DNA from 3 places in the Vreelandella hamiltonii genome. Region 3 is predicted to be linked to each of the others. Evidence: riboswitches for the same ligand, from Rfam matches in the RefSeq annotation. Region 3 holds a riboswitch; each other region holds the start of a gene.
What was found. A riboswitch is a leader RNA that binds a small molecule or an ion and turns the genes downstream of it on or off. The one in region 3 is predicted to bind thiamine pyrophosphate.
Positions count from the first base shown of each region.

Region 1: linked by a shared signal. The riboswitch ahead of IE061_RS06525 (SLC5/6 family protein) and the one ahead of thiM (hydroxyethylthiazole kinase) in region 3 are both predicted to bind thiamine pyrophosphate.
Region 2: linked by a shared signal. The riboswitch ahead of tenA (thiaminase II) and the one ahead of thiM (hydroxyethylthiazole kinase) in region 3 are both predicted to bind thiamine pyrophosphate.

Region 1 covers NZ_BMXO01000004.1:150,370-156,598, forward strand. The annotation lists gene IE061_RS06510 (MFS transporter) at 1-529, shown strand, start outside; gene IE061_RS06515 (magnesium transporter CorA family protein) at 567-1,535, opposite strand; gene IE061_RS06520 (diguanylate cyclase domain-containing protein) at 1,532-2,983, opposite strand; gene IE061_RS06525 (SLC5/6 family protein) at 3,068-4,459, opposite strand; TPP riboswitch at 4,449-4,552, opposite strand; gene IE061_RS06530 (hypothetical protein) at 4,853-5,542, shown strand; gene IE061_RS06535 (CoA-acylating methylmalonate-semialdehyde dehydrogenase) at 5,603-6,229, opposite strand, start outside.
Region 2 covers NZ_BMXO01000001.1:346,147-352,375, forward strand. The annotation lists gene IE061_RS01780 (hypothetical protein) at 1-196, opposite strand, end outside; gene IE061_RS01785 (hypothetical protein) at 282-842, opposite strand; gene IE061_RS01790 (DUF2971 domain-containing protein) at 934-1,827, opposite strand; gene IE061_RS01795 (hypothetical protein) at 1,908-2,288, opposite strand; gene IE061_RS01800 (SMI1/KNR4 family protein) at 2,414-2,974, opposite strand; TPP riboswitch at 3,362-3,493, shown strand; gene tenA (thiaminase II) at 3,579-4,247, shown strand; gene thiC (phosphomethylpyrimidine synthase ThiC) at 4,273-6,189, shown strand.
Region 3 covers NZ_BMXO01000006.1:130,419-136,647, reverse strand. The annotation lists gene IE061_RS08405 (DODA-type extradiol aromatic ring-opening family dioxygenase) at 1-225, opposite strand, end outside; gene IE061_RS08400 (DoxX family protein) at 279-689, opposite strand; gene IE061_RS08395 (LysR family transcriptional regulator) at 782-1,702, opposite strand; gene thiE (thiamine phosphate synthase) at 1,699-2,313, opposite strand; gene thiM (hydroxyethylthiazole kinase) at 2,303-3,112, opposite strand; TPP riboswitch at 3,139-3,230, opposite strand; gene IE061_RS08380 (hypothetical protein) at 3,279-3,623, opposite strand; gene IE061_RS08375 (DUF2237 family protein) at 3,744-4,118, opposite strand; gene gloA (lactoylglutathione lyase) at 4,325-4,858, shown strand; gene IE061_RS08365 (DUF6164 family protein) at 4,860-5,225, shown strand; gene IE061_RS08360 (cupin domain-containing protein) at 5,206-5,898, opposite strand; gene ampC (class C beta-lactamase) at 6,035-6,229, opposite strand, start outside.

The DNA of each region.
Region 1 (6,229 bases), on a different contig from region 3:
CGCCCTCTACGTGGGCATCGAGGTGACCTTTGCTGGCTGGGTGACGGCCTATGGCGCGCTATCAGGAGTGCCCGGCGAGCAGGCCACGCTGCTGGCGACACTATTCTGGCTGGCGCTCTCGGCAGGACGCTTGCTGGCCATTCCGCTACTGCGCTGGTGCGCGCCCTGGCAAGTACTGGTCGGCTGCCTGGCCATTGGGCTCAGCGCCGCTGGCGGCTGGCATGCAGGGGTGCTTTCATTGGCCCCAGGCGCGCTGCTGTTTGGCCTCTCCGCCTCGGCTTTTTTCCCCACCCTGTTTGCGCTGTGCAACCACACCATGGTGATGCGGGGCCGCACCACCGGCGCCATCTTTACGGCCGCGGGCTGCGGGGCACTGATCATTCCTTCGCTGACGGGCCCACTACTGGACACCGCCGGGCCCGGCGCGTTTCCCGTGCTGCTAGCCTCGCTATGGCTGTTGATTGGCCTTGGGCTTTGTCTGTTGACGCTACGCCTGCGTATCCTGGCTCAGTCTACTGCCGATCCTTAACGCCGTAGGCCGAACGCAGCCCATTTTCGGACAACGTCTAGAACCAGGCTTTACGTTTGAACCACCAGATCAGCACAACGCCAATGCCCAGCATGAACCCCAGTACGAAGAAATAACCATACGGGTAGGCAAGCTCGGGCATGTATTCGAAGTTCATGCCATAAATACCGGCAATAAAGGTCAGCGGCACGAAAATGGCGGTAATGACGGTCAATACCCGCATGGTGATGTTCAACTGATGCGACGAAATCGAGATGTAGCCATCCACCAGATCACCACAGATGTCGTAATACATCTGGGTCAAGGAGTGCAGACGCTCGAAGCGTTCCTCCACATCGGTGATGGCATGCAGCGTCTCGCTCTCCCCCCGCGGAAGGTGCGCGTAGTCGTAGGCCGTCAGCTCCTGAGTGATGCCCTTGTGGTAACTGAACACTCGCCGCATCTTGACCAACCGAGAGCGGTACGCGGTAATCCGACGCATCAGCACGTCATTGCCGTTTTCCAGCAGCTCGTCTTCCAGGTCGCTCAGCTCGGTCTCGAACTCCAGCAGGCTGTCGATATAAAAGCCCGCCGAGGTATACATGACACGCAAGGCAACCTGCTCGGGAGAGCGCGACAGTAGCCGCGCACCCTGGTCGTTGAGCAATCGCTCGATGCTCAGCGCATGGCCAGGATGCAGCGTGACCAGAAAGCGTTCACCAACGAAAAAGCACAGCTGCTGAGGCACGAAGTTGAGCTGAGCATCGAAGGAGGAAATGCCTCGGTAGATGATCAGCGTATGATTCTCGAACTCTTCGATCTTGGGTGGATGACGCACCTTGTGGGCATCCTGTATCGCCATGGGGTGGCACGCAAACCCTTCGAGCACCTCACGCTCGCTGGCTTCGCTTTCACCTTGCATGTCCACCCAGATATGCGCGCCCTCCAGGCGTTTCCAGGCATTGATCAGCGAGAGGTCGCCTTCGCGCACTTCTCCCTCGGGTATGGTCATCAGACATCGAATCATGTGCTTTCCTTGACTTCGCTGGCGTTGGTTGACGGCAGCACAGGGCTTGCTAGCCGCGCCTGCGCCTTGCCTGCCCGTTTGGCTTCATACATCGCCACATCGGCTCGTTTCAACAGTTCCTGAGGGGTTTCTTCTCCGCCAGGCACATACTCGGCCACGCCGATACTGGTACTGACCTCGAGCACTATGTCGCCCATGGTCAGCGGATCTTCAATAGTGCGGATCAGCTTCTGCGCCAGCGGTTCGATGGCGTCGTTGTCCATGTTCTCCAGTATCAGCACAAACTCATCCCCTGCCCAACGGGCCACGAAGTCCGTTTCACGCAGCGCGGCTTGCAAGCGTCTGGCGATGTCGCGCAGCAGCTCATCGCCCATGGCATGTCCATACAGGTCATTGATTCGTTTGAACCCATCCAGGTCGAGAAACATGACCGCCAGCGGTACGAGACTCCGCCGAGTACGCGCCATGGCCTCTGGCAAGCGTTCGTCGAGGGCGCGGCGGTTAGGCAGCTCCGTCAAGACATCTTGTCTGGCCTCCTGGTCTCGCAGGCGCGCCAACTGCTGACGCTCGGTAATGTCATGGATGAACAGGCTGCGTCGCCATCGCCCACTGAGTTCGTAGCGCTGGTGGCGAATCTCTACCGGCAAGCGCCCACCATCTCGACGCCGGGCTTCCCATTCAATGGGTGAAGGATCGTCCTGCCCGGGCACGCCTGCAGGAAACATCAGATCGGTAATGGGGCGGGCCAACGCCTCCTTGCGCGACCAGCCGAACATGGCTTGTGCGGCGCGATTCCAGTCCAGCACCCGGCCACGATCATCGATACTCAGGTAGGCATCGTAAGCCGACTCGATGACCAGGTTGAGCTCGCGGGTACGTCGCTCGATCTGCTGCTCCAGACTACGATGCAGCGCCGCAAGGTCGCGTTTGAAGCTGGCATTGCGCTTCTCTTGCTGAATCAAGCGCTCGCGCAAATGAATTTCACCGGACACCACATCGGCCAGGTCCTGTAGCGCGGTGAACTCCTGGGGGGTTAGTTCGCGGGGCCGGGTATCCATGGCACACAGGGAGCCCAACACCAGCCCCTGGGTGGTTTTCAGAGGGATGCCGACGTAGAAGCGGATGCCGTCGGGTTTGATGACATAAGGGTTACTGGCAAAGCGCGGATCCTGCAGCGCATCGTTGACGACCAGCGGCGCTTCCGCCAGCACGGTATAGGCACAAAACGCCACGTCGCGGGGAGTTTCCGAAAGCTCCAGCCCCACCTGAGACTTGAACCACTGTCGGTCGGTATCCACGAGTGTCACCGTGGAGAGTGGTACCCTCAACAGCACGGTGACCAACCGAGTCACTCGGTCGAATACCGGCTCATTGGGGGTGTCCAGTAACGCCAGCTCTTGTAAAGCAGCAATACGCAACGCTTCATTGGATGGCAACAGGTGGCTCATGGTGGTTAAACCCGATATATAGTTAACACTCCTTTGTGTATTTCAAACCCCTTCGTCATCATAGCGCGAAACTGCACAGCCTGCCTAACGCGTTGATTTTTTTAACACCTTGCCTGAAGGGAGCCACCACGCCACGAGGATACTCACCAGGCTCGAGAGCAGCAGCGCCCCCACGAAGGGACCGAGGGTAGGAATACTGCCAGGAAACGTGGCGGCCATGATGCCTGCCATCAAGGAGCCTTGCCCCAGCCAGCCCGGCAATACTGCCCCCACCAGCCCCGCCACGCCACCGCTGATCGCCGCCAGCGGCGACATGCGTTGCCACAGGCCCAGCAGCACTGGCACCACGATGGCCGCACACAGCAAGTCGGCTATCAAAAACAGCCTCAGTACCGATAGCCCTTGCAAGGCGATGAGGATCACCGGCACCATCAGCAGCACCGTGATCCAGCGCGCTGCATGCAACGCTTTTGGCTGATCTCCCGTTGCCCACAGCGAGGCAATGCCGTTTTGCAACGTATCCACGCTGGAAGTCACCAGCGTGACGGCTAGCACCAGAGCCGGGAGTGTGATCCAGACAGGAGCCTCTGCCAACAGGGCAAAAAAGGGCATCGGTGGCTCGCCCAGGCTCACCCCACTGAGTGCCGCCATCATGCCGACACCACCAATCACCATGACCACCAGCACCGTCATGACGGCCCCCAGCCACGCGCCACGGCCAAGACTGGCGCTATCCTGAGCCGCCCAGAGCCGCTGCCAGTAGCCCTGGTGAAACAAATTGGCCGCGGTCACGGCAATGATCAGCGTCAGCGCCACGCTCAGCGACGCCCCGAGGGGGACGTCCGGTAGCGCCGCATCGCTGGGCATGGAAGGCAGGCGCCATAACGTGACGCCCGCCACGGCGCATAACAGTATCAAGAGCAGCCAGGCCTGCCAGCGGTCGGTGGCCAAACTGGCGCGCAGGCCACCGAGCACGGTATAGATGAGGGTCGTCAGCGCCACACCAATGATGACCCAGGCAGGCGGAACGTCTGACAGTAGCGCGGTAATGGCGCCGATGGCCGTCAGCTCAGCTGCCAGAAAGCACCCCATATACGCCACGGAGGCAAGCGTGACATAGTGACGGACCCCCTTGCCATAACACGCTTCGGCAAACTCGGCGATACTGCGCCCGGCGGGTAGCGCACGACGTATTCTGGGGCCATAAAGCCCCAGCACCAGGAAGGGCAGCGCCGAGCCCACGGCATAGCCCAGCAGCGCCACCGGCCCCACGAAGGCGCCAATTTCAGGCGGCGCAAAGAGAATCCAGGCCCCCATTCCCGAGGCCAGAAAAGAGAACCCCAGGGTCGTTGCCGTTTGCGAGTTGCGCGCCGTGACGTAGTCATCCAGCGAGCTTCCCCCAAAACGCGCCCGAAGGCCTAAAAATGCAAAGCAGCACAGCGCTGCGCCCAGCACTGCAGACGTCAGGTACGGCATGTCGCGCTTCCTCCGCCGGTACTATCCGGATCAGGTTCCAGGGTCTGCATGACGTGCATTCTCAGCCCACGAAGGGCTCCCCTGGCGACAGTGAATGAAGGCGGTATCTTCACTGAAAGGAGCGCCCTGGTAAAGCGCTGCCGTGCGTTATGCGCCCTTGCCTAGGCAGGTTTGGGCACGCGCCCCATCAGGTAGAACTCCGAGTAATGACGCAGACATGCTTACCTCTTTTTTGTCGTGTTGATAAACGCCTTGCGCGATACGGGGTCATGGTTAACAAAATGCTAACGGATTAGACTTTCATTACACCTTGAGGCTCGCCATACTCTTATCGACTGTATTTCATAAAAAAGGCAGCGTTGAGCAAACGGCGTCTGTAACAGGGAAACCACCATGTCTTATTCTGAAGCAAGAGAGCACACGCCGGGGCGTTTGCATGCATTGTTCGCCGACCCTTACCGTGCGTTCGAAAACGACACGGATGAACGCCAGCTGCATATCCGTATCATGCTTCATGCCTTATTGGCCCGCCCCATCGCCCGGGGTCAAATTACGCTACGTGTCATTCACGGCTGGGAGAACGGCGGTTTCGAGCCAGCCGACCTGCAACATGCGGACTTCCATCTCAACAGCCTGGCAGATTTTCATGCTGCTGCTGCGCGCTTTACGGCGGCGAATCAGCAAAATGCACCGCTGCCCGCCGATGGCAGCGCCATTCTGGCAGAACCGCTGGCCGACGCCATTGCCGATGCCGAGGCCGAAGGTCTGGTCTTGAACGAAGACATTCGAGAAACACCCGCTCGCTGGCAAGCGTTCGAAGGGGGGTTAGCGCTGTACACGCTGTTCAAGATGTATCACCGCCTGGTGTACGGCGAAGACGACACCTATCGCTGCTCTCAGTGCGAAACTCCCCACGGGCTGCGAGAAATCCATGAGTTCCATCTTGAAGAGGGCGAGTTTGCACTCCTTGCGCCACTCAACGATGAACAGGATGCTCCTTACCTGCTGGTGCTGCATGAAAGCCAACTGGAGCCTATAGAACAGCTCCTGCGCGACAGCCTGCCACTTTTCGAACCCGTCTGATCCCCAGGGGCCCTCTGCCGTGGCAGAGGGCCCCTGATGCGTCAGCGGTTCGCCAAATATCTAGAGCGCAATGGTGCTATTGATGCCGCTGGAGACGTTTTCGGGCTCGAACCAGCGTGCGGTCACCGTTTTGGTTTGCGTCCAGAACGCGATGGCCTGCTTGCCGTTGGGGCCCAAATCCCCCAGTTTGGAAGCCCGAGAGCCGGTGAAGCTGAAATAGGCCACCGGCACCGGAATCGGCACGTTGATACCGATCTGACCAACGTCGATATCGGTTTCGAATCGGCGCGCCACCCAGCCCGAGTTGGTGAAAATCGACGTGCCGTTGCCGTTCGGGTTGGCGTTGATGAAGTCGATGGCATCATCCAGCGTCTCGACCCCCACCACGCATAGCACCGGACCGAATATTTCTTCCCGGTAAATGGTCATCTCCGGCGTGACGTTGGCAAACAGCGTCGGCCCCACGAAGTTGCCCTCCGGATACCCTTCTACTGTGTAGCCTCGGCCATCCACCAGCAGCGTGGCCCCCTCTTTTTCACCGGCGGTGATCAAGCGCTCGACACGCTCCTTGGCCTGAGGAGACACCAGCGGCCCCAGGTCGGCATCCCGCTGGGTACCGGGGCCGACCTTCATGCTACGGGCGCCTGCTTCGATATCGCTCAGCCACTCCTGCGCCTCGCCTACCAG
Region 2 (6,229 bases), on a different contig from region 3:
CCCAGCTTAATTTCTCAGCTATTTCACGGTTTTCTGGCGAGAACGCAACGGACCCACATCCAAAGAACTCGTTGCTATAACCTATGTTTTTAACGTTGCCGTTCTCGTTCTCTACAGAAGCTCGCAAAGGTACCCAAGTCGATTTAGAAAATGTACGACGGGTCTTCTTCTTTTGAAGAATCCAATCTTGATCCATCGGTGATTAGTCTCCTGAGGCATAACGTTCGCATTTGCGGCTGCTTTGGAGCGCAGCGAAAAACCAGTCCGGCAACATGCGCTTGTTAAATACTATACGTGGCGAAGAACCTCATGGCGCCCGATTTCGATAGGAACTCCTCACCAACTAACATCGGCTGATACATCATGCCACCGGTGAGCTCTGATGGATGTTTTGAGACTACCGCACCTTTGCCGTCCTCAAGACCATGAATCTTTGCGTAAGTCGTTGGAAGAGAGAAGTCCAATATCTCCAGTGAGGGAAGGGTCAGCCACGCATGGATATTTATACTAGGGCCGTTGATACCGCGCTTGAGCATCTCGGACAAGCTTTCCTCTGTCTGCTTGAACATTTCGCTTTTTTCAAGGCTCACCCAACCGATGGTGTAGTAGGCGTCACAACGCAGAATTTTTTCGATAACCGGTTTTAGCCTCATATGAAGCGAGAGACACTGAGCCACGACATCCTCTTCGCTCAACTCGCCCATAATGTCTCGTATCGCAATTGGAAGGCAGCTTAAGGCCTCTTGGGTCAGAAAACGGGTATCACTTAATTCAACGCCCGGAGCGTTCAGGCCAAAGCGTGTTGTTCGTTCCAGCGCATCTAAAAAATTTGACTCGTACACCTACACTCTCCTTGGTATTTAACGCCCGCAACAGCGGAAATTTAGGAGCGCTAGCGAGTAAATTTTCCGACTGCTTGCGTTTGTTAACACTTTACAATGTATGGTTAGCAACATCGCTCAACTTATGCTCTTTTATCATCCATCGAGCTATTTCACCAAACTCATTTTCAAGTTCAGAAAATACATGGGCTGTTCTCGGACTTATCAAAGGGTTCATTTCAGAAGCAGGAAGATTATACTTAATTGATTCTTTTCTAAACTCGTAACCCCAGTTGGCGATAGCAGCCAGATTCAATGCAATCTTTGTATTCTTGATTTTGTTCCAAATCTCTCTTTGGCGCTCTAGAGGCATTCTTTCACCAAGAGTGATGGACTTTATCGCATCCATTGGGACATTCATTACATAAACTGGAAAGCCCTTATAATCACCAACCTTCTTGCAATCAGAGAGATTTCTAACAATTCTATATTCTTGCTCATATTCCCAATCTTTGGGCTTTACACAAAGCTCGGCTATAGGAATTGGAGATTCACCACTTAAATAAGCACTAATGTCCTTTTTAGGTCTTTGCTCTCGATACTCTATATTAAATAGGCCCGTAAAAAATTCATGTTCTTCGTCAAACTCAATAACAGCTCCTGAGTACTCATCTGCATAATGTGACCACATTAGCAGAGATGACTCATTTTTAGATAAACATAGAATACCAACGGACTGATTCAGAGAGCTTAAAATCTTTCTGGAGTTGATGTCATTGCAATGGTCAGACTCAAAGTCAATTGGTAATTCTCCAACACTTGGCTGCCTTCTTGGTGCAAGTACGTCAAAGCTGATAGAGATATCTTTGGGTTCGAAATCCTCCGGAACATGTAATTCTGGAACCATTTCAAACGGGTCATTGAAAGCCCCAGGTTGAGTAAATCTGACACTCCCATCCAAAACCCTCAACGTATTCTCAGGTGTCAAATACTTGTATAGAGGCACAGTCTCTCCTTGAGTGTTAACGCCCGCGTAAAGCGCGCGAGGTACGAGCGTCGCCTTTAACGCGTTTGTTAGCACACTGCCTATTCATACGGATAAGACTTTCCTTCTAGCATGCCGCCATTCGACAAAGTAATTTCCAGTCGTTTGAACAGACCGAAGAAGTCAACGAGGTTCATATCCACGCGTACGCGCCTTGCTTCTATTACATCACCACTAGCAGCAAGCAAAGAAGGAAGATCAGGGTGCCCCTTCAGGTCGGTCACGAAGAACGTAACGTAAACTGGATCCTTATGGGTGCCATGATTCTCTCCAGCCCACATTTTGACGCCTACAACAAACTCTTCGTCGCTGATCAAGTCATTGTCTTTGAGCCACTTTGCTGCATTCTCTTTATCCGCGCGGTCGGCAGCTGCGCTACCTTTCATGTCATTGTATTGTACTGATGCTTTAAAAGTGTCCATTCTCTCTCCTTTGGGTTGTAGTGCTAACGCCTCAAACACCGGATTAGTGAAGTTGGCGGCTTTTTTGCGCAAGCGAAAAAGGTGACAGCTTTACCAAGTCCGCGTGCTTTGACTTGTTAGGTGCTTTATTCACTGTAGATTACATTACCATTTAAATCATAAACCTCTTCATATTGAAGGAGATTTGATACAAACTCATTAAAAGTATTTGCCACAACTAGACTATTGCCTTCATCCGTCTCTGTGACAATAACCTTGGGTTCAGTAAAAGAATCTCCATAGTCTAGGGCCAACCATGTATGGCCATCACCTTCTAGCGGCACATATGTTTCCGGAAGGCCCCACTCTCTGCCAGAGCTTATGGAGCTATATATTGAGTATTCCGAATTAGGATCTACGCTTGCAAACGTGCCAATTTCGTAAAAGCCTTCACCAAAATAGTATTGTAGAGTTTCGTTTTCACAAGACGGGAGTTTAACTACCTTAGTTTCTTCTGATTCGGAGAATTTCACATACTCTTTAGGTAGTGTGAATCCATATTTTTCCTTGAAGTAACTAAGAGCTTCTTCGTGCGTGTAAACTCGATAGTTTTCAACTTCTCGAACACCACCGCATTCAGGGCAAACAAAGTATGCAGTTCCGTCAACGATGTCTGGATTTTTGAGTTCTCTGCTACAACATCTCATACTTTGATACTCGCGCACCTAACAGTGATTATACGTCCTGCCATGAAACCTCAATGAACGTGACATCACAATGACTGAGGTTTCATAGCCACCAAATTGAATCTACCTCATTGATTCTACAGCGTGCAAAGAGAATTTTGGCGATGTAGCCAAAATTCTCGGGCTTGCGCGTTTTACTCACCTCAATATTACTGTTTTTATAAACAGCAATATGGAGCCATTTCCTCATGAAACTGATGGAACGCGTCAAGGTAACCATGGGGGTCAAGCACTCAACGCCATCGCCTTTTTCTTGTCGTTTATTGCTCTCACGGCAGACCACCTCTGTGCGCCCAATAAAATACGCCCCCTTGCATCTCCCCCACCCGCCTCCTACACTGCGCTGAATACTGCTTGACGGGGTGCCGGTGGAACCGGCTGAGATCGCTATACGGCTGGCTGCTACAGCAAGTCGTCACGGCGGGGCCCGTTGAACCTGATCCGGCTAGTACCGGCGTAGGAATCAAGCGGTGGTTGGGGTGCGCCGTGTTCACCTGATACCTTGCCCCAACTCACTCTCCTTTCGCCCGTGCGCCGGTTCGCTGTACCACCGGAGGCATTCAATATGGGCTACCGCTTTACCGATCTCACCACCGCTTGCCAGAACGATTGGCGCGCTTACATCGAGCACGATTTCGTGCGTCAGCTGGGCAACGCCACGCTGCCTGAGGCGTCGTTTCGCCACTACCTGAAGCAGGATTACCTGTTCTTGATCCACTTCGCCCGCGCCTACGCGCTGGCCACTTACAAAAGCCCTACCTTGGCGGATTTGCGCCAAGCCCACGAGGGCCTGAAAGCCATCGTGGATGTGGAGCTGGGCCTGCACGTGGGCTTTTGCCAGGAGTGGGGCATCAGCGAGCAGGAGCTTGCCGAACTTCCCGAAGCCCGCGCTACGCTGGCCTACACCCGCTATGTGCTGGACACCGGCAACCGCGGCGACCTGCTCGATTTGCACGTGGCGCTGGCCCCGTGCCTGGTGGGCTACGGCGAAATCGCCAACTGGCTGAACGCGCAGCCCTCTACGCTGCGCGGCGAGCAGAATCCTTTCGATGCCTGGATCGCCATGTACGAAGGCGAGGAGTTCCAGGCCGCCATGCAGGCCGAGCTTGCGTGGCTCGATGCCCGCCTGGCGGATGTCACCCCTGCCCGTTTTGCTGAGCTGAGCAAGATCTTCCGCGATGCCACCCGCCTGGAAATCGACTTCTGGCAGATGGGTTTAGACCTTTCTGAATAACCTCCTACAACACAGAGCAACCGTCATGACCAAGACCGTCAAAAGCAGAACCGCGCACTTTTTAGCCGAAACCGCCCAGGTCGATGCCGCCGCCGTGGCCCCACTGCCCGGCTCGCGCAAGGTGTACGTGGAAGGCTCACGGCCGGATATTCGCGTGCCGTTTCGGGAAATTACCCTCTCGCCCACCAAAACCAGCGGCGTGGATGAGCAGAACCCGCCGCTGCTGGTGTACGACACTTCCGGCCCCTACACCGACCCCAACGCCTGCATCGATTTGCGCCAGGGCCTGCCGGAGCTGCGCCGGGCCTGGATCGAAGAGCGCAATGACACCGAGTTTTTGGATGGCCCCACCAGCCAGTATGGCCAGCGCCGCGCCAACGACCCTACCCTTGCCCAGCTGCGCTTTGATTTGACCCGCACACCCCGCCGGGCGAAAGCGGGCAAGAACGTGACCCAGCTGCACTACGCCCGCCAGGGCATCATCACGCCGGAAATGGAATTTATCGCCCTGCGGGAAAACCAGCGCCGCCAGGCGTTGGGAACGGCAGAAGTAGAGCGCATTCTGGGCCATCAGCATGCGGGCCAGAGCTTCGGCGCCAGCTTGCCCAAGGAGATCACGCCGGAGTTCGTGCGCGATGAGGTGGCCCGTGGCCGGGCGATCATTCCCAACAACATCAACCACCCGGAAAGCGAGCCGATGATCATTGGCCGCAACTTCCTGGTGAAGATCAACGGCAACCTGGGCAACTCGGCGGTCACCTCTTCCATCGAAGAGGAAGTGGACAAGATGACCTGGGGCATCCGCTGGGGCGCGGATACCATCATGGATCTCTCCACCGGCCAGAACATCCATGAAACCCGCGAGTGGATCATCCGCAACTCGCCGGTGCCGATTGGCACGGTGCCCATCTATCAGGCGCTGGAGAAGGTCAACGGCATTGCCGAGAACCTCACCTGGGAGATCTTCCGCGATACGCTGATCGAGCAGGCGGAACAGGGGGTGGATTACTTCACTATCCACGCCGGGGTACTGCTGCGCTACGTGCCGCTCACCGCCAACCGCGTCACCGGCATCGTCAGCCGTGGCGGTTCCATCATGGCGAAGTGGTGCTTGTATCACCATCAGGAGAGCTTCCTGTACACCCATTTCGAGGAGATCTGCGAGATCTGCAAGCAGTACGATGTGGCGTTCTCGCTGGGCGACGGCCTGCGCCCCGGCTCCATTGCCGATGCCAACGACGAAGCGCAAATGGCGGAGCTGAAAACCCTGGGCGAACTCACCCACATTGCCTGGAAACACGACGTGCAGGTGATGATCGAAGGCCCCGGCCACGTGCCCATGCACCTGGTGAAGGAGAACATGGACAAGCAGCTGGAGTACTGCGACGAAGCGCCCTTCTATACCCTCGGCCCGCTGGTGACGGATATCGCCCCCGGCTACGACCACATTACCTCTGGCATTGGGGCGGCGATGATTGGCTGGTTTGGCTGCGCCATGCTCTGCTACGTAACGCCGAAAGAGCACCTGGGCCTGCCCAACAAGGATGACGTGAAAACCGGCATCATCACCTACAAGATTGCCGCCCACGCGGCGGATTTGGCCAAGGGCCACCCGGCGGCGCAGCGGCGCGATAACGCGCTCTCCAAGGCGCGCTTCGAGTTCCGCTGGGAAGACCAGTTCAACCTGGGCCTGGACCCGGACACCGCCCGGGAATTCCACGATGAAACCCTGCCGAAGGATTCCGCCAAGGTGGCCCACTTCTGCTCCATGTGCGGGCCGAAGTTCTGCTCGATGAAGATCAGCCAGGAAGTGCGCGACACCTACCGCGACCGCACCCCGGAAAACGCCAGCGAAAGCGACGCCGAGGCGGTGAAGCGCGGCATGCAGGAGCAGGCGGAGAAATTCCGCCGGGAAGGCAGCGAGCTGTACCAGGAGGTGTGACCGCTCTCCCCCCGCCTGCGGGCGGGGGGAGCAACCCACT
Region 3 (6,229 bases):
GTACTGCACGGCGAACAACGCCGCCGGAAAACCGCCAAAATCGTGGAGGGTCTCGGGGTGAGCGCTCTGACTGATGAGCAGCTCCGGCGTTTCCCAGTGGGCTGAGACCACGACGATGGCCTTGGGGCGAAGCGTCTGGCCCAGCTCACGCAGGAACTGGTGAGCGGGCGTGGGGGTCAGCGCCAGCATGGGCGAGCCGTGAGAGATAAACAGGCTAGGTAACATAAGGCACCTCGATGTGTGGCCTGCCAGCGTAGGGACGCCAGCAGGCCAGTGGCTCACGCGAAGCGGCGTGCAACGACCAGGCTGCCGCTGCCAAGGCCGGCTTGCACGACCAGTGCAATGGCCCAGAATACCGGGAATTCCCAGCCGCCGCCCGGGTTGGAAAAGAGCCAGCCGTTACCGATATGTACCCAGGCGGCTCCCAGCAAAACCGGTACCAGGGCCAGGCTGACCCAGCGCGTATAGATACCCAGCAGCAGGGCCAGGCCTCCGCCGACTTCCGCCGCAATGGTCAGGTAGGCCAGAAAGCCTGGCAGGCCCAGCGACTCAAAATAGCCGACCGTTCCAGGCAGGGTGAACACGAATACTTTCAACAGCCCGTGGGCCAGGGTCATGATACCCAGGCTGATGCGCAGCAGGGCAGTGGCATGCAGGTGTGATGCTTGAGTCGTCAGTGTCGTCGTCATGGTGTTCTCTCGTGGTCGTCGGCATCCCCTCTGGATGCGATGACGCCACTTTACGACGACTGCCTGTCTGGATAATCCCTGCTTTTGGCACTTCACTGTTGCGCTGGGCGCGACAATCCCAGCGCCTTCTCCCAGGCGGGTGGGTCGCCCCAGGCAACCGTCAACTGGTCGATCAGGCGTGCCACTTTGGCAGGCAAAAACTGCCGGGCAGGATAGAGCGCGTGGATGTCCAGGTACGTGGGAGGTATCTCCTGCAATAGCGGCACCAGGCGGCCCTGGGCGATGCTTTCGGTCACCAGGAAGCTGGGCTGATGGGCGATACCTAGCCCGGCTTCCGCGGCATGGGTCAGCATATCGCCGTTATTGCTCTCCAGCGGTCCGTCGACACTCAACCACTGCTGCCCCACGCGCCAGTCGCCGCTGTTCTGGCCGCTGCGATAGCGTAGGCAACGATGGTCGGCCAGCGCCTCCAGGCGGGTGGGAGTGCCGTGCTGTGCCAGGTAGTCAGGAGAGGCGCAGAACACCATCTGGCAGCGTGCCAGGCGCTTGGCCACCAGGCTGGAATCCGGCAGGCTGCCAATGCGAATGGCCAGGTCGTATCCCTCTTCGAGCAGGTCTACACGGCGGTCATTGAGGTCCAGGCGCACCTCCAGGTGGGGATGATCCCGCATGAAGCGAGCCACCTCGGGAGCCAGGTAGCGAGTGCCAAAGCTCATGGGCCCGTTGATGCGCAGTCGTCCGCTCACGCTTTGAAGGCCGCTACCCACTTCATTGGCAGCCTCCTCCAGAGCCAGCAGGATCGCCTGTGCGCGGGCCAGATAGCGCTCGCCTGCTTCCGTCAGGTGCAGCCGCCGGGTGGTGCGCTGTATCAGCCGCGCGCCCAGCGATTCCTCGAGCGCCATGACCCGGCGCGATAGCAAGGTGCGCGAGAGGTCCAGGGCCTCCGCCGCCCGCGTGTAACTGCCCAACTCGGCCACCTTGACGAAGGCTGTCAGCTGGTCGAACTGGGTCATGACCTGAAGAACGCCTGGGCCGCCTGACGTGGGTCAGGATGGCCGCAAATGGCCGAGATCACCGCGAGCCCGTGGGCACCGGCGGCTTTCACCTGGGCGGCGTGCTCGGCTTTCAAGCCACCGATGGCCACGCTGGGCAGCGGACAGGCACTGGCCAGTTGGGCCAGCCCGGTAAAACCGATGGGCTGCGCGTGGTCCTGCTTGCTCCCGGTGGCAAACACAGGCCCCAGCCCCACGTAATCCAGCAGCGCCACGGGGGCACGCTGCAACTGTTCCAGAGTATTGATGGAGAGCCCGATGATCGCCTGCTCGCCCAGTACCTGGCGGGCCTGCATCACGTCCGTATCGCTCTGGCCAACGTGCAAGCCGTCGGCACCGCTGGCGTGCGCCACGTTCAGCCGGTCATTGATGATCAGCGGCACTCCGCTACCTGCCAGCACTTCCTTGAGACGCTTGGCCTGGGCAATCATGGCCTCGTCGCTGGCCTGCTTGTCGCGTAGCTGGACCAGCGTGACGCCTCCTGCCACGGCGGCTTCCACGGTACGTTCCAGGCCCGTGGAGGCGCATAGCTGAGCATCCGTGACCAGGTAGAGCGTAAGATCAACCGACATGTAGGGTCTCCGAGTGAGGTAGTGCAGGCAGGTCATCTGCCGTGAGCGAGTACAGGGTATCCAGCAGCGCCACATAGAAACTGCCCGGCCCTTCGGCCTGCTGCCCGGCGTGGCTGCCTGCCAGATTAAAGTAGGTCAGGGCGCCGAGCGTGGCGGCCAGCGGGGCGTGACGGTTGGCCGCCACGAAACCGGCGACCAGCGCGCTGAGCCCGCAGCCCAGGGTGGTTACCCGTGGCATCAGCGGGTGGCCGCCGGTCAAACGATACAGCGACTGGCCATCGGTGACGATATCGGTGGCCCCGGTCATGGCGACGACACAGTGATACCGACGCGCCAGGGTGATGGCCGCTTGGGTGGCATCGTCGGTGCTGACCGTGGCATCCACGCCCCGGCCCTGGTGGGCAAGGCCGCTCAGCGCCATGATTTCCGAAGCATTGGCACGAATCACACTGGGCTGGTAAGCCAGCAGGGACAGGCAGGTTTGCTGGCGCAGCCGCGTGGCACCTACGGCAACCGGGTCCAGCACCCAGGGCACCGCGTGGGCCTGGGCTGATTGGGCGGCCAGCTGCATGGCTTCGGCCCAAGGAGTAGAGAGCGTACCGATGTTGATCGAGAGCGCTCCCGCGATGGCGGTAAATTCCGCCACTTCTTCCTGGGCATGCAGCATGGCGGGGGAGGCCCCGGCGGCCAGCAGCAGGTTGGCGGTACTGTTCATGGCAACGTAGTTGGTGATGCAGTGAACCAGCGGGGTCTGGTCACGCAGCGCGAGCAGCGTCTCGCGTGGGCTGGGTAGGGTCATGACTTCCTCCCGGCAGGGAGGTGGTGAATGGAAGCACCACGACTCCCTACGCCGGTGCTATCCGGTTCAGGTTCAAAGGGTGCTTCTCAGCCGCGTCGCGGCGCCCCTGTCGTAGGCGTACTATCCTCGGCCAGGCGGGATGTGTAAAGCCAATGGCGCGGAAAGATCAGCGAAACGCGATGCGTGTGCCGTAGGTCAGCATTTCATCGGGCGTCATGGCGCTGCCCGAGACGCCGATCATCTCGTCGCCACACTGGTCGGAACAGGTCAATACGCCGTGGGTCAGCCCCAGTTGCCCGAGGGTGTCGCGGATTTCGCCGGTGCCCAGAAACGTGCTGACTTGTCCCTGTGCATTGCTCAGGTCCGAGACGCCGTGGGCATGATGAAAGCGGACCTTGTAGATGCCATCCATCGAGACGACCTCCACGATGGGGGAAAAGCCGTTCTGTAGCGCGTTGGCCAACTGCTTCAACGTCAGGCGATCATCTAGCGTCATTTCAATGTCGGTCATGACACACTCCCAGGCTAACGATACGCGGAATGTACAGCTATAGAGATAGTAGTGTAGAAGAGTTGCATAGAAAATCCACTGCGACCAATGCCTGGGGAAGCGCCCCGCGCGCTGGCAGGCCTAGTGCACTGCATCCAGGGCGTGTTGTTGCAGTTTGATCAGCGGAATGATGTCCAGCGTGCGTGCATTGGTGCCTGACAGAATCACCGGCGGGGCCAGACCGACCTCTGCGGCTTCTGCCCAACGGTGGGCACACAGGCACCAGCGATCACCGGGCCGCAGGCCAGGAAAGCCGTACTCGGGGCGCGGGGTGACCAGGTCATTGCCCTGCGCGCGGGAAAACGCCAGGAACTCCTCGGTGACCATGGCACATACCGAATGAATCCCCACATCGTCGGTGCCGACCCGGCAAAAGCCATCACGATAAAACCCCGTCTTGGGCGAGTGACAGCAGGGGGTGAGCGGCTCACCCAGTACATTGAGATCACGTGACATGCGGCCTCCTCAGGCAGGGGCTAGAATTATCGCAGCGCCGCCCTCATACATGATCCAAGGGGCGGTAACGGCGGATTCGATGGGGTTCGCGTTAGCAGCAGCCTAAAGCCTTGTACATGGTATGGGCTTCGTCAAAGTATTTACGTACCAAAGTGCCTACTTGGGCACCAATTGCCAGATACATCACGCAGCAACAGGAGAAAGTCATGTCGTTTTCAGGTGAACAGCATCCCGGTGTTGCCCCTGCGGCTCCCCAGACCCAAGGGTTTCGGTTGAATCACACCATGCTGCGGGTCAAGGACCCGGAGCGCGCGCTGGCGTTCTATTCCCGCGTATTTGGCATGCAGGTGCTGCGGCGGCTGGATTTCGAAGAAATGCAGTTCTCGCTCTATTTTCTGGCCAACGTGGAAGCCGACGACCAGGTGCCGGAGGACCAGAACGCTCGCACCGCCTGGACTTTCAGCCAGAAGGGCCTGCTGGAACTGACCCACAACTGGGGCACCGAAACCGAGCAGGACTTTGCCTACCACGACGGCAATGCCGAGCCCCAGGGGTTTGGCCACATCTGCTTCAGCGTGCCGGACCTGGAGGCCGCCCAGGCCTGGTTCGACGAGCACGATGTCACCTTCGTGAAGCGTGCCGACCAGGGCAAGATGAAAGACGTCATTTTCGTCAAGGACGCGGATGGCTACTGGATCGAAGTGATTCAGGCGGATCGCATGGCGGCATTGGGCGGCTAACATGGCACATTTGCTGTTCCGGTTGCGCCACGTGACCGATGAAGAGGCCATGGAAGTGCGCCAACTGCTGGATGAACACGGCTTCGACGTGTATGAAACCCAGGCGGGGTTTTTCCGCCTGGGGGTCGATGCCATCTGGCTGCGCAACCCGGCCCAGCGAGACGACGCCGAGGCGCTGCTGGCGCAGTACCAGGTCGAACGCCAGGCCAGCGTGCGAAAGGCCCACCAGGAAGCGCTGGCCCGCAACGAAGCGCCGACCTGGGGGCGGCGTTTACGGGAGCAGCCGATTCAGATCGCGCTGGTGATGGTCGCCGTGATCCTGATCGCGCTGCTGACCCTGCTGCCGTTCATTGGGCTGGCGCGTTAGCCTGGCACACCGCATCCGTCAGGTGCCCGCGTTTCATGTACATCATGACGCCGTGCTCACCGGCCCGCAGCGATGGGGTGGCCCCAGGTGGGAAGCGGCACCAGCTGCCCTGCGGGTATTCGTTGCCCGCCTCGTAGAGCGAGCCTTCCAGTACCAGCAGTTCCAGCCCGCCCGGTAGCGCAGGGTAATCGATGGTCACCTCATGCTCCCAGCGTTCCAGGCTGACCCGCTCCTGCGCGTAGGTGTGCAGCATCTTGTAGCCGATGCCTGGCCGCCGGTCGGGCTGCCAGGGCAGGCGGTGGGCAGGAATGGCCAGCTGCAGCAGGTCGTTGTCATCGAATTGATGCAGTTTCACCAGAATCAGCGCCCCCTCTTCGCCAATATGGGGCGTATGGCCAGTGCCAATGGGATTGCGCAGGTAGCTGCCCGCAGGGTAGCGGCCATGTTCGTCGGCAAACACGCCCTCCAGCACCAGAATCTCTTCACCGCCGCCATGGGTATGGTGGCTGAACTGGCTGTGCGGCGCGTAACGTACCAGGCTGGTGGCGCGGGCGACTTCCTCGCCAATCCGGTCCAGCATCATACGTTCCACGCCTGCACTGGGCGACGCGACCCAGTGATACTGCTCCGGCGTCATACAGGCAAAGTGGCTAAAATCGGCGTTCAGGCGCATGGGCTTGGCTCTTTGCAATGAGTGAGATGAGCAGGGAGAGGGGCTAGTCTCCTTTATCAGCGCTGCAAAACGCAATCTTCCCTGATGCTTGACCTCGTCATTTGCAAACAAACCGCCGCTCGAAAGCGGCGGTTTTTCATTGCGGGGTGTCGGTCAGTGCACTGAGAATATGGTGAGTCGTCTCGATACGCGCCTGATTGGGGTAGTTGCGGTTTGCCAGCATCACCATAGCGATCTGCTCGCTGGGCACGAAGACCACATAGCCGCCGAAGCCATTGGTTGAGCCCGTCTTGTTGTAGTAGGCCGCTTGCCGAGGGGCCTGCGGTGGCGT